Regions from separate parts of the Blautia stercoris genome, predicted to be linked through region 1. Evidence: a T-box and tRNA genes for the amino acid it is inferred to sense, from the RefSeq annotation. Region 1 holds a T-box; the other holds one or more tRNA genes.

Region 1 (6,913 bases):
AATCTTGACTGCGTCGGTAATCAGATGTAAATCCGGTCCTGTAAATGGAGTGACACGGTTTGCCAAAAGCACACCATTAATAATTCCAAGTCCAAGCCAGAAAATAGTTAACAATACCCTCATAAATACTCTTCTTCTTACCAGATACACTAACATAGTGGTTGTAAAAATAAGAAATGAGTTATATAAAAACACTAACGGTCTTTCTGTCATATAGCTAAAAGCTTCTGACACAGAATGTCTGGAGATGGCCTCGATTACAAAATATAAGACCATCACTCCAAACATCTGAAGAGGTACTGACAGAAAGTTCAAAATTTTGATAAACTGTTTTTTTATGGATTTCAAATGCTCAATCTCCTATCAGCCTTGCTTACTTTTCAAGCTGTTTCAGTCTCTCTCTTACCTGTTCCATCATATTTGTATATTTTTCAAGTTTTGCTTTTTCTTCTGCAACCTTACTTTCCGGAGCTTTGCTTACGAAGCGTTCATTGCTTAACATTCCTTTTACGCGGGCAAGCTCTTTGTTTAATTTTTCTTCTTCCTTGTGAAGTCTTTCTACTTCTTTTTCGATATCTACCAGTTCTGCGAACGGCATATAGATAACTGCCTTTGAAGTTACAGCAGAAACAGCATCTTCATCGATTCCGGCTTTGTCTGCCTGTACAACAACTTCACTTGCATAACCAAGTGTTCCAAAGAATACTTTTCCATTTTCAAATGTCTCACGGATTGCTTCATCTTCAGAAACAACAAATACTTTTGCTTTCTTGCTCGGCGGTACATTCATTCCGGTACGCACATTACGAATGCTTCTGACTGCTTCTTTGATGATTTCAACTGCTTCTTCATCCGCTTCAAAATCCCATTCTGCTTTTCTTTCCGGCCAGGAAGCAATCATGATAGATTCTTCTTCCGGACGAAGAGTGCAGTAGATTTCTTCTGTAATAAACGGCATATATGGATGTAATAATTTCAGTGCATTTCCAAGAACTGTTTTTAAAGTCCAAAGAGCTGCTGCTTTTGTGGTGTCTTCTTCATTGTACAATCTCGGTTTTACCATTTCGATATACCAGTCGCAGAATTCTTCCCAGATAAAGTCATAGACTTTCTGAACAGCAATACCAAGTTCATATTTATCCATATTTTCGGTTACTTCTTCTGCCAGTTTGTTTACTTTAGAAAGAATCCATTTATCGGCACCAGTTAAAGCATTTAAATCAATTTCCTGCGGTACTTCTGCTTTTTCCAGGTTCATCATGATAAATCTGGAGGCGTTCCATACTTTATTTGCAAAGTTACGGCTTGCTTCTACTCTCTCCCAGTAGAATCTCATATCATTTCCAGGTGCATTTCCTGTCATCAGAGTCAGACGAAGTGCATCCGCACCATATTTATCGATAACCTCAAGCGGGTCAATTCCATTTCCGAGGGATTTACTCATTTTACGTCCCTGTGAATCACGTACCAGACCATGAATCAGTACATGATGGAATGGAGTTTTTCCGGTCTGTTCCAGACCTGAGAATACCATTCGGATAACCCAGAAGAAAATGATATCATATCCGGTTACCAGTACATCGGTCGGATAGAAATAATTTAATTCTTCTGTATTGTCCGGCCAGCCAAGTGTTGAGAATGGCCATAATGCAGAAGAGAACCATGTATCAAGGGTATCTTCATCCTGTGTCAGATGTTCACAGCCGCATTTCGGGCATACAGACGGCAGTTCTCTTGCAACAACTGTTTCTCCACAGTTATCACAGTAATAAGCCGGGATTCTGTGTCCCCACCATAACTGACGGGAAATACACCAGTCACGGATATTTTCCAGCCAGTGCATGTAAATCTTATCAAAACGTTCCGGAACGAAAGTCAGGTTGCCATCCTGTAATGTTTTGATTGCAGCCTCTCCCATTTCTTTCATTCTTACAAACCACTGCGGTTTAATCATTGGTTCTACGGTTGTACCACAACGATCATGTGTTCCTACACTGTGAGAATGCGGAACAACTTTTACTAAAAGACCAAGATCTTCTAAATCTTTTACCATTGCTTTTCTGGCTTCGTAACGGTCCATGCCTGCGTATTTTCCACCTAAATCATTGATGGTTGCATCATCATTCATGATATTGATTTCTTCGAGGTTATGACGTTTTCCGACTTCAAAGTCATTTGGGTCATGTGCCGGTGTAATTTTTACACAACCTGTTCCAAATTCTTTATCTACATATTCATCAGCGATAACCGGAATTTCTCTGTCTGTCAAAGGCAGTTTTAACATTTTTCCGATTAAATCTTTGTATCTTTCATCTTCCGGGTTAACTGCAACTGCAGTATCGCCCAACAGAGTTTCCGGACGGGTGGTTGCGATTTCAACGAAACGACCTTCTTCTCCAACAATCGGATAATTGATGTGCCAGAAAAATCCATCCTGATCCTCATGTTCCACCTCAGCATCAGAAATAGAGGTCTGGCAGACCGGACACCAGTTGATGATTCTGGAACCTTTGTAAATATATCCTTTTTCGTATAAACGGATAAATACCTCTTTGACTGCTTTTGAACAACCTTCATCCATTGTGAAACGTTCTCTGTCCCAGTCAGCAGAAGCACCCAGTTTCTTTAACTGGTTAATAATTTTTCCGCCGTACTCTTCTTTCCATGCCCAGGCATGTTTTAAGAATTCCTCACGACCTAAATCCTCTTTATTAATCCCCTGCTCTTTTAATTTTTCAATTACCTTTACTTCTGTAGCGATTGCTGCATGGTCTGTTCCCGGCTGCCACAGTGCCTCATATCCCTGCATTCTCTTAAAACGAATCAGGATATCCTGCATAGTTTCATCCAGTGCATGCCCCATGTGAAGCTGTCCGGTTACATTTGGCGGCGGCATAACGATAGTAAACGGTTTTTTATCTCTGTTTACCTCTGCGTGAAAATATTTATTATCAAGCCATTTCTGATACAGTCTTTCTTCAAGACCCTTTGGGTCATAAGTTTTTGCAAGTTCTTTGCTCATGACTACCTCCTTGTTTTTATTGGTTTATTTTTTTTGCAGACATTTATCATAAAAATAAAAAAGCCTTTACAGATAAAACTGTAAAGGGCGAATGTCCGCGGTACCACCTTGCTTTTTAACTCTAAGTCTGTTAACGCAGACGACGCGTGAACACCTACGCAGGATGGCTTTTCTTTACAGTCCCCTCACCCTTTCAGCATTCCGGTTCCAAAGCTACCTTCCACTTGTTCCTCTGAAACGTGCTTTCAGCATTTTGCCGTTCTCTCTGGCAGATTTCCAAATGTACTCCTCTTTTTCAACACCTTTTGCTACGATACATCATAATCATAAAAAATCTTTTTGTCAAGCAAAAAAATGAACCGGAAGTTCCGATTCATTTTACATTCGCTCTTTCTTTATTTACGGGGGAAGTTTTCTTCCCCCTGCCGTTTAATCAGTCGCATAATTCTATAATGTTCAGGCTCCGAGCTTTGGCATTCCATACGAATTCCAGATACAAAACTTTGGCACGGAAGTTTTTCACCTTACTGCTGTTAAGCAGGTTTCCTGGCTCATGGATTAACGCTTCGCCGCCCTTCTCATATAATTTTATACAATGGGTATCTCCGGCGTCACTCCCCATATACAGTGACCGGCTCGCTCAGGCCTTGCACCTGATTCCCTTTTCACCTATTCTGTGCGGTCAGTATAGATGCACTCAACAGTTCTATGGAATTATACTAGATTTATAGTACCATTTTCTATCAGATTCGTCAAGTTTCCTTTTACATTTTGCATGATAACTTTTTAAAATCATTATTCTTCGCTGTCATTTTTTCCAGCATGCCACCAAATGTCCCGGTGTCCTTTCTTCTAATTCCGGTTCCTGCTGCCTGCACAAATCCATTGCATACGGACAACGTGTATGAAATCTACATCCTGACGGAACGTGGAGCGGACTTGGCAGTTCTCCTTTCATTCCAAACTGCTCCAGACTAAGTGCCCGCTTTGGATCCGCAATTGGAATGGCTTTCAGAAGTGCCTGTGTATAAGGATGACAAGGATTATCATAAACCTCATCACTTTCTCCGCTTTCTACAACCTTTCCCAGATACATCACACCGATCCGATCTGAAATATGGCGTACCATAGATAAATCATGTGCCACAAACAGATAAGTCAGTCCCAGTTCTTTCTGCAAATCTTCTAACACATTGACAACCTGTGCCTGAATGGATACATCTAAAGCAGAAATTGGTTCATCACAAAGCAGAAATTCCGGATGAACCGATAACGCCCTTGCAATACCAATGCGCTGACGCTGACCACCGGAAAATTCATACGCATATTTTCCCATATCGTCTGCCTTCATTCCTACTTTTTCCAGCAAACCTACAATTCGCTGTTCCATCTCTTTTTCAGAAAGCTTTTCAAAAACTGAAATCGGCTCTGCCATAATTTCTCTTACATTCTGATGTGGATCCAATGCGGAATAAGGATCCTGAAAGATAATCTGCATCCGTTTATGGTAGGAAAGAAGCTCTTTTCCTTTTATTTTTGTTATATCATCTCCATCATAAATTAAAGTACCATCCGTAGGTTCGTACATACGAATCAGCGTTCTTCCCAATGTGGATTTTCCGCATCCGGATTCTCCTACCAGACCAAATGTTTCCCCTCTCTTTATCGAAAGACTCACACGATCTACTGCTTTTACCTGCTGTATCGTTTTCCCAAAAAAATTTTTTACCGGAAAGTACTTCGACAGATTCTTTGCTTCCAGGAGATATTGCTCTTTTGTTTCCATAGTTATTTCTCCTCTTTCTTCTCTTTCTCATCCAGTTCTCTTTTTGTGAAAATACATCTGGATGACTGTGTATCTGAATAGGAGCGCATAAGGGGAACTTCTTTTTTACACTCCTCACAGGCAAATTTACATCGTGTTACAAAAGGACATCCTTCCGGAGGATTTGCCAAAGATGGTGCCATACCCGGAATCGGTTCCAGACGTTCCCGGCAGCCACTTTCACATTTCGGAATCGCATGAAGCAAAGCTCTGGTATAAGGATGGGTTGGATTTTCAAAAATTTCTTCTGTTGTTCCTTCCTCCATAATAAGTCCACCATACATTACTTCAATTCGCTTTGCCAGAGAAGCTACCACTCCCAAATCATGCGTGATCAAAATAATATTCATATGTTCTGTTTCATTTAACTGTTTTAAAAGCTGTAAAATCTGTGCCTGAATCGTCACATCAAGGGCAGTCGTTGGTTCATCTGCAATCAGAAGGCGTGGCTGACAGCACAAAGCCATAGCAATCATTACTCGCTGTCTCATTCCACCGGAAAATTCGTGAGGATACTGCTCCATACGACTTTCAGGAGAAGAAATTCCTACCTTTGCAAGCATATCCACTGCTACTTTTCTTGCCTCTTTTTTACTCAGCTTTTGATGACGACACAAGACCTCAGTCATATGGTTTCCTATTTTTTTCAGTGGATTCAAAGCTGTCATAGGGTCTTGAAAAATCATAGCCATGTCTTTTCCGCGCATCTTTTCTTTTTCTTTCTCTGACATGGATAATAAATCCTTCTTTAACACTTCCAGATGGTCTGCCTGTATCTCTGCACTTTCTCCAAGCAGTCCCATAACAGATTTCATCGTTACACTTTTTCCACTTCCGGATTCCCCTACAATTGCAAGGATATCCCCTTCATCCACATAAAGAGAAACCCCTCGTACTGCCTGAATTTTCTGTTTATGACTTTTAAATACAGTTGTCAGATTGTCGATGGTTAATACTCTATTTTCATTCATCTTCTTATCTCCTATTTACTTTCATCCATCACACGCGGATCTACATAAATCCGGAGCAGATTACCCAGCTTGTTAAATGCAAATATAGTCAGCATAATTAAAAGTCCCGGAATAATTGCCATATAAACTGCATTTTGCAGATTACTCTGCGCACTTTGCAATAATTTTCCCCAGGATGACAAAGGTTCCTGAATTCCAATTCCCAGAAAGCTTAAAGAAGATTCTGTCATAATTGCATTTGAAATACTTGTCGTTGCTGCAATAATAATAGTAGGAAGTACAGATGGAATCAGATGTCTGATAACCATTTTAAGTAAGGACACACCTGTAAAATCTGCATATAATACATATTCCCGCTCCTTTACAGACATTACCTCTGCCCGAACAAGTCGTGCAATCTCCATCCAGGAAAAGAATCCAATTACAATAACAATTGATACCAGTCCCTGTTTAAAAAAGATACTGACAACCGTAACCAAAATCAGCCATGGAATAGATTGTAAAACATCTACAATACGCATCAAAATACTATCCACGATTCCTCCAAGATATCCTGCCAGAATCCCAACTGTCACACCAATCGTAATACTCATCAACATAGCAAGAACACCAACTAATAAAGAAATACGACCTCCATAGATTACACGAGCCAGATAATCACGTCCCACTTCATCTGTTCCAAAAATATGAACACTGCTTGGTGCCTCAAGCATATGAGAGACATCTGTTTTATTTGGCTCTAACGGCAGCACGGGAGCCAGCAAAGATAAAATCAAAATAATTGCAAGAAAAGCAATCGAAAATATTGCTATTTTATCATGCTTTAATGCCTCCCAGACATTTTCCAGACGTTTTTTTTGAGAATCATTCATTGCCATATACTTACCTCATCTTTCTAATTCTTGGATCTGTTACGCAATATAAGATATCAGACAACAGATTTCCCAGAACAACCAATGTGGAAGACAAAATCAGGATAATCATAACGATAGGATAATCCATTCCCTGTACCGCTTTAATAAAGTAAGGTCCAATTCCTGGCCAGCTAAATACGGTCTCTGTAATTACTGCACCTGTTACCAGAGTAGGCAGAGC
Region 2 (6,913 bases), 850 kb from region 1:
AGGGTGAAAGCCCCGTATGGGAAAGGAAAGAGGACAAGGCAGGATCCAGAGTACCACGAGACACGAGAAACCTTGTGGGAAGAAGCGGGGACCACCCCGTAAGGCTAAATACTCCTTAGTGACCGATAGTGCATAGTACTGTGAAGGAAAGGTGAAAAGGACCCCGGGAGGGGAGTGAAAGAGAACCTGAAACCCTGTGTTTACAAGCTGTGGAACCGCTTTATATGCGGAACCGCGTACTTTTTGTAGAACGGTCCGGCGAGTTGTGCATGCTGGCAAGGTTAAGCGCTAAAGGCGTGGAGCCGTAGGGAAACCAAGTCTGAATAGGGCCAGAGTCAGTATGTGCAGACCCGAAACCGGGTGATCTATCCATGTCCAGGTTGAAGCTGCCGTAAGAGGCAGTGGAGGACCGAACCCACATCCGTTGAAAAGGGTGGGGATGAGGTGTGGATAGGGGAGAAATTCCAATCGAACCCGGAGATAGCTGGTTCTCCTCGAAATAGCTTTAGGGCTAGCCTCGATAGAGATACATGGAGGTAGAGCACTGAATTTCCTAGGGGGCGTCAAAGCCTACCGAAGAATATCAAACTCCGAATGCCATGGAATTGATTATCGGGAGTCAGACTATACGAGATAAGTTGGATAGTCAAAAGGGAAAGAGCCCAGACCTCCAGCTAAGGTCCCAAAGTACGTGTTAAGTGGAAAAGGATGTGGGATTTCGAAGACAACCAGGATGTTGGCTCAGAAGCAGCCATACATTCAAAGAGTGCGTAATAGCTCACTGGTCGAGAGGTCCTGCGCCGAAAATGTCCGGGGCTAAAACACGACACCGAAGCTGAAGAATGTATTAAATACATTGGTAGAGGAGCATTGAATACGGGAAGAAGCAGTACCGAAAGGAGCTGTGGACTGTATTGAAGAGAGAATGCCGGAATGAGTAGCGAGAATAAGGTGAGAATCCTTATGGCCGAATATCTAAGGTTTCCAGGGTAAAGCTGATCTGCCCTGGGTAAGTCGGGACCTAAGGCGAGGTCGAAAGACGTAGCCGATGGACAACAGGTTGAGATTCCTGTACTGCGTTAGAACAGAACTGTGGGGACACGTGTGGAGAGCACAACCCGGGAATGGAATCCCGGGGCAAGCGAAGGAGGAGTCACATAGGAAAAACCGTGTGGCAATCCAAAGGCGTGATGCGGACCGAACTAGAGTAGGGAAGTGTGTGAGCCATGCGTCAAGAAAAGCCGCTATTGTTTGTAACGTACCCGTACCGTAAACCGACACAGGTGGATGAGGAGAGAATCCTAAGGCCGACGGAAGAAGCATTGCCAAGGAACTCGGCAAAATGACCCCGTAACTTCGGGAGAAGGGGTGCCCGTGTAAAAGCGGGCCGCAGAGAATAGGCTCAAGCAACTGTTTAGCAAAAACACAGGTCTATGCGAAACCGAAAGGTGAGGTATATGGGCTGACGCCTGCCCGGTGCTGGAAGGTTAAGAGGAGATGTCAGGAAACGAAGCATTGAATTTAAGCCCCAGTAAACGGCGGCCGTAACTATAACGGTCCTAAGGTAGCGAAATTCCTTGTCGGGTAAGTTCCGACCCGCACGAAAGGCGTAATGATTTGAGCGCTGTCTCGGCAATGCATCCGGTGAAATTGAAGTACCAGTGAAGATGCTGGTTACCTGCGCCAGGACGGAAAGACCCCATGGAGCTTTACTCCAGTTTGGTACTGGGATTCGGTATTGCATGTACAGGATAGGTGGGAGACTGAGAGGTAGTGACGCCAGTTGCTACGGAGTCGATGTTGGGATACCACCCTTGCAGTATTGGGTTTCTAACCAGCCGCCGTGACCCGGCGGTGGGACAATGCCAGGCGGGGAGTTTGACTGGGGCGGTCGCCTCCGAAAGGGTATCGGAGGCGCCCAAAGGTTCCCTCAGAATGGACGGAAACCATTCGAAGAGTGCAAAGGCAGAAGGGAGCTTGACTGCGACACCGACGGGTGGAGCAGGTACGAAAGTAGGGCTTAGTGATCCGGTGGTATTAAGTGGGAATGCCATCGCTCAACGGATAAAAGCTACCCTGGGGATAACAGGCTTATCACTCCCAAGAGTTCACATCGACGGAGTGGTTTGGCACCTCGATGTCGGCTCATCGCATCCTGGGGCTGTAGTAGGTCCCAAGGGTTGGGCTGTTCGCCCATTAAAGCGGTACGCGAGCTGGGTTCAGAACGTCGTGAGACAGTTCGGTCCCTATCCGGCGTGGGCGTAGGATATTTGAGAGGAGCTGTCCTTAGTACGAGAGGACCGGGATGGACAGGCCGCTGGTGTATCTGTTGTAGTGCCAACTGCATGGCAGAGTAGCCAAGCCTGGAAGGGATAAACGCTGAAGGCATCTAAGCGTGAAGCCCCCCTCAAGATGAGATATCCCATTCGAAAGAAGTAAGACCCCTTGAAGACGACGAGGTAGATAGGGCAGAGGTGGAAGTGCAGCAATGTATGGAGCTGACTGCTACTAATCGGTCGAGGGCTTGACCAGAAGCTGAGAAATCAGTGGAGCGGCAAGTGTCTGCATGGTTTCGGTTTTGTATATGTAGTTTTGAAGATATATTCTTCATAAGGCCCAGTGGCTCAGTTGGTTAGAGCGCCGCCCTGTCACGGCGGAGGTCGAGAGTTCGAGTCTCTTCTGGGTCGTTGTTTCCGAAAGGAAACGAAAAGAATAATGGGATCTTAGCTCAGCTGGGAGAGCATCTGCCTTACAAGCAGAGGGTCACAGGTTCGAGCCCTGTAGGTCCCATTTATTTTAAAAATTAATATGGGCGATTTCCCGAGTGGCCAAAGGGGACAGACTGTAAATCTGCTGGCAACGCCTTCGGTGGTTCGAATCCACCATCGCCCATTGAAAGTACCGATGAGGTGCGATTCTATTCATTGATTTATGCCGATGTGGCTCAATTGGCAGAGCAGCTGATTTGTAATCAGCAGGTTATCGGTTCGAGTCCGATCATCGGCTTTTAAATTAATAACGCGGGGTGGAGCAGTCTGGAAGCTCGTCGGGCTCATAACCCGAAGGTCACAGGTTCAAATCCTGTCCCCGCTACTCAATTTAATTTTATTAGGCCCAGATAGCTCAGTTGGTAGAGCAGAGGACTGAAAATCCTCGTGTCGCTGGTTCGATTCCGGCTCTGGGCATTTTTCCTGCGAATAGTCAGGATGAAATTATTGAAATATGGAGCATTAGCTCAGTCGGTAGAGCACTTGACTTTTAATCAAGTTGTCCGGGGTTCGAATCCCCGATGCTTCACTGCTTAAAAGATTGAAATCTCTTATCAAGATTTCAATCTTTTTTTGTTGCGTTTTTGCAGGGGAAATTGCGTTTCACGCACTAAAAGAAGCAAAAAACAAACCGGTAATACCAATTCATAAAAAAAGTATAAAATACTTTTTCATATTTCTTTCATTATTTGAACACAAAATCATCACAATTTCTGTGTATATTATTACTTGAACAAAGCCAATAAGACTTTTTTCAAAAATCTTTTTCTTTTTCATATGCCGATATTTCCCTTATATCGGCTCTCCTTCTTTTTTATAAAGTAGACGTGAAAAATAAGAGCCTTGAATCTATCCCCCCTCAAGATTCAAGGCTCTTGTTTTTTTTGTGTCATTTTTGAACGCAGATAAGCATTCCCCCACTTCAAGTGCGCAAAGCACTAAGCGGCGGGTGAGGGGGATGCTTCTGTCAGTGGGAGCTTTCAACTCCCACTGACAGATCGCAAAGCGACTGCGTTCATGAGCAAGTAGCGAAGCGGATTGCGAATGTCCGCTTTACCTGCTCGGCAACTACGTTACCAGAGCATCTAAAATTCTATAAAGCCGATTTGTATGGCGGATCTGCTGGATAGCTGCCAGCAGCTTTTTGCATTCCTCTTGGAATTGCATCTTTTGAAGTTTTCCAATCTGCATCTTTATTCTTATAATCGAATTTGTCACAGAACCATTCAAGGTCGTCAGTGACACGCTGCATGTTTTCGGTCATCAGTGGGAATAACGTTTCATAAAAATCCGATTTTTCTTTGTCTGATAAAATTGTTTCTGCATTTTCGACTAAATCAGCAAAATGCGGGAGACAGAATCCTTTACTTTTTTTGAAAAGCTCGACAAATTCAGGATTTTTTCGATAGAGTTCAAAGAACGTATCGAGGTAGCGCAAATAAGTATTTTTATAATAGTCACAGATATAGCAGCTTTCCTGCTGTGCTTTTGCCCAGACACCGATAGAAGTTTTTGGAGCATCCGTGGTAGACTGAGCCTTTTTAAAATGGCTGAACATAGAAGCTTTTGCAGGAGAAAACATTTTTATCTGTTGCTTTAATTCTTCGTTTTTCTTTTTGAAATGAGTGGTTAAAATCAGACCGCATCCTAAGCGGTTTCCATATTCAAACATCTTTTTATAATGTTCACGGCAAAATCCTGCTTTATCGGTTTCGGCACGGATATCATCTTCCATATAAGAAGCACCGGCGCCAAGTACAAAATCCATGGCATGCTGTTCCAGATTTCTTTCGATAAAGCAGAATGGGCACTCATCACCGGCATTAAAAGCATCCATTAAAGGAATGGTATAAATTTGTTCTTTCATAATCAGGCAATCCTTTCGTTGGTCTTATATTTTCTTTACTTGATATTAATTTTACAGTATTATGATGTTAGGGTCAAAATACTTTTTGAGTCTTATATATACTATAAGGGAAGGAGTGAGCGAAAATGAGAGGAGATTGTCTGATGATGATTATTTTAGCTGCAGTAGTTGTAGTGATTGGTTTATATCTTGTTATCTGGGGAAAGCCAAGTATGATTCGTGAGAGATTTTCAAAAGGTGTGTCACCGGAGAACGAAAGAAAATTTATGATGGCAACAGGTGGTGCAATTGCAGTTATCGGCATTGATATGATGGTGCTTGGATTTTTAGATTCCATGAATAAATTAGACAGCGGAAATAAGCTGATAATTCTTGCAATTGGAATCGTTGTATTTGTAGGTCTGATTATCTATGGACAGAAGAAGTTTCGTCGATAATTGTCGATAACTGTGTAAGATTAAGAGAAAAATAAGATGTCAGTGGCAGGATATGTCTGAAAGTGGTACAATAAAAGAAATATAATACCAAGAAAGGCGATATGAGAAATGGGAAAAGAGCTACACATCGAAACAAAATGCTTACATTCCGGTTGGAAACCAAAGAAAGGCGAACCGAGAATGATGCCGATTTATCAAAGCACAACATTTAAATATGATACATCTGAAGAAATGGGACGCTTATTTGATTTAAAGGATGAAGGATATTTTTATACCAGACTTCAGAATCCGACAAATGATATGGTAGCGGAGAAAATTACAGATCTGGAAGGCGGAGTGGCCGGAGTTTTAACTTCATCCGGACAGGCGGCAAACTTTTATGCGGTCTTTAATATCTGCGAAGCCGGAGACCATGTGATTTGTGCTTCTGCAATTTATGGCGGAACCTTGAATCTGCTTGGCGTAACAGCAAAGAAAATGGGAATCGAATGTACTTTTATAGATGCGGATGCACCGGCAGAAGAATTAGAAAAAGCATTTCAGCCAAATACGAAAGCTGTTTTTTCAGAGACAATTTCCAATCCTGCATTGGTTGTGCTTGATATTGAAAAAATGGCAAAACTTGCGCATGAACATGGAGTCCCGCTTATTGTAGATAATACATTTGCTACTCCGGTAAATTGTAAACCGTTTGAATGGGGCGCAGACATTGTCACTCATTCTACGACAAAATATATGGATGGACATGCAATGCAGGTTGGTGGTGCAATTATTGACAGTGGAAAGTTTGACTGGGACGCTTATGGAGAAAAATTCCATGGGCTGACAAGACCGGATGAATCTTATCATGGTATTGTGTATACAGAGCATTTTGGAAAATCTGCTTACATTGCAAAAATTAATGCACAGTTAATGCGTGATTTAGGTTCAATTCCGTCTCCGATGAACTGCTTTTTATTAAATGCAAGTCTGGAATCACTTCCGCTTCGTGTGGAGAGACATTGTTATAATGCGCAGAAAGTTGCAGAATTTTTAGATGCGCATGAGTTAGTCGGTCATGTAAATTATGCGGGACTTCCAAATGATAAATATCATGAACTGGCGAAAAAGTACATGCCAAACGGAACCTGCGGAGTCATTTCATTTGAATTAAAAGCAGGAAGAGAAGCGGCTGTTAAATTTATGGACAGCTTAAAACTGGCATCTATTGTGACACACGTTGCAGATGCAAAGACAAGTGTTTTACACCCGGCAAGTCATACTCACAGACAGTTAAATGACGAACAGCTCAAGGCAGCAGGAATTTCTCCGGGATTGATTCGTCTTTCTGTCGGAATTGAAAATGTAGAAGACATTATCGATGACCTTGCACAGGCATTGGAGGAAAGTAAGACATTATGAAATCATTTCAGATAACCGAATGGTGTCATGAATTGTTTTTAATGCAGGCAGTGACAGGCGGAACGTATATTGATGCAACAATGGGAAATGGACACGATACGCTGTTTTTATGTGAGCTTGCAGGGAAAGAGGGACAGGTGCTTGCATTTGATATTCAGAAGCAGGCACTTGAATCAACAAGAGCATTATTAAAATCAGAGGGGATGGAGCAGAAGGCAAGATTAATACTGGACAGTCATGAAAATATGGCAAAGTATGCAGATGAGGCTTCTGTGGACGGTATTTGCTTTAATTTCGGATATTTGCCGGGAAGTGACCATTCTCTTGCTACGAAGCCTGAAAGCAGTAAAAACGCCGTTATAGAGGGTCTGAGACTGCTTAAAAAAGGTGGAGTGATGAGTCTTTGTATTTACAGCGGAGGAGAGACCGGATTTGAGGAA

Evidence for each region. A T-box is a leader RNA that pairs with one kind of tRNA and senses whether it is charged. The one in region 1 lies ahead of ACYQ2D_RS13905 (valine--tRNA ligase), so its partner is inferred to be a tRNA-Val.
Region 2: it has a tRNA-Val gene. The T-box ahead of ACYQ2D_RS13905 (valine--tRNA ligase) is inferred to sense a tRNA for this amino acid. The anticodon was not compared.

The regions. Positions count from the first base shown of each region.
Region 1 covers NZ_BAAHYF010000002.1:905,405-912,317, reverse strand. Annotated here, with positions in the region: gene ACYQ2D_RS13910 (LTA synthase family protein) at 1-288, opposite strand, end outside; gene ACYQ2D_RS13905 (valine--tRNA ligase) at 374-3,022, opposite strand; T-box leader at 3,103-3,330, opposite strand; cobalamin riboswitch at 3,542-3,738, opposite strand; gene ACYQ2D_RS13900 (ABC transporter ATP-binding protein) at 3,831-4,808, opposite strand; gene ACYQ2D_RS13895 (ABC transporter ATP-binding protein) at 4,811-5,818, opposite strand; gene ACYQ2D_RS13890 (ABC transporter permease) at 5,830-6,696, opposite strand; gene ACYQ2D_RS13885 (ABC transporter permease) at 6,701-6,913, opposite strand, start outside.
Region 2 covers NZ_BAAHYF010000002.1:57,641-64,553, forward strand. Annotated here, with positions in the region: rRNA gene ACYQ2D_RS10040 (23S ribosomal RNA) at 1-2,532, shown strand, start outside; tRNA gene ACYQ2D_RS10045 (tRNA-Asp) at 2,614-2,687, shown strand; tRNA gene ACYQ2D_RS10050 (tRNA-Val) at 2,718-2,790, shown strand; tRNA gene ACYQ2D_RS10055 (tRNA-Tyr) at 2,811-2,892, shown strand; tRNA gene ACYQ2D_RS10060 (tRNA-Thr) at 2,934-3,006, shown strand; tRNA gene ACYQ2D_RS10065 (tRNA-Met) at 3,020-3,093, shown strand; tRNA gene ACYQ2D_RS10070 (tRNA-Phe) at 3,113-3,185, shown strand; tRNA gene ACYQ2D_RS10075 (tRNA-Lys) at 3,225-3,297, shown strand; gene ACYQ2D_RS10080 (DUF6062 family protein) at 3,862-4,635, opposite strand; gene ACYQ2D_RS10085 (hypothetical protein) at 4,761-5,072, shown strand; gene ACYQ2D_RS10090 (O-acetylhomoserine aminocarboxypropyltransferase/cysteine synthase family protein) at 5,181-6,473, shown strand; gene mnmM (tRNA 5-(aminomethyl)-2-thiouridylate-methyltransferase MnmM) at 6,470-6,913, shown strand, end outside.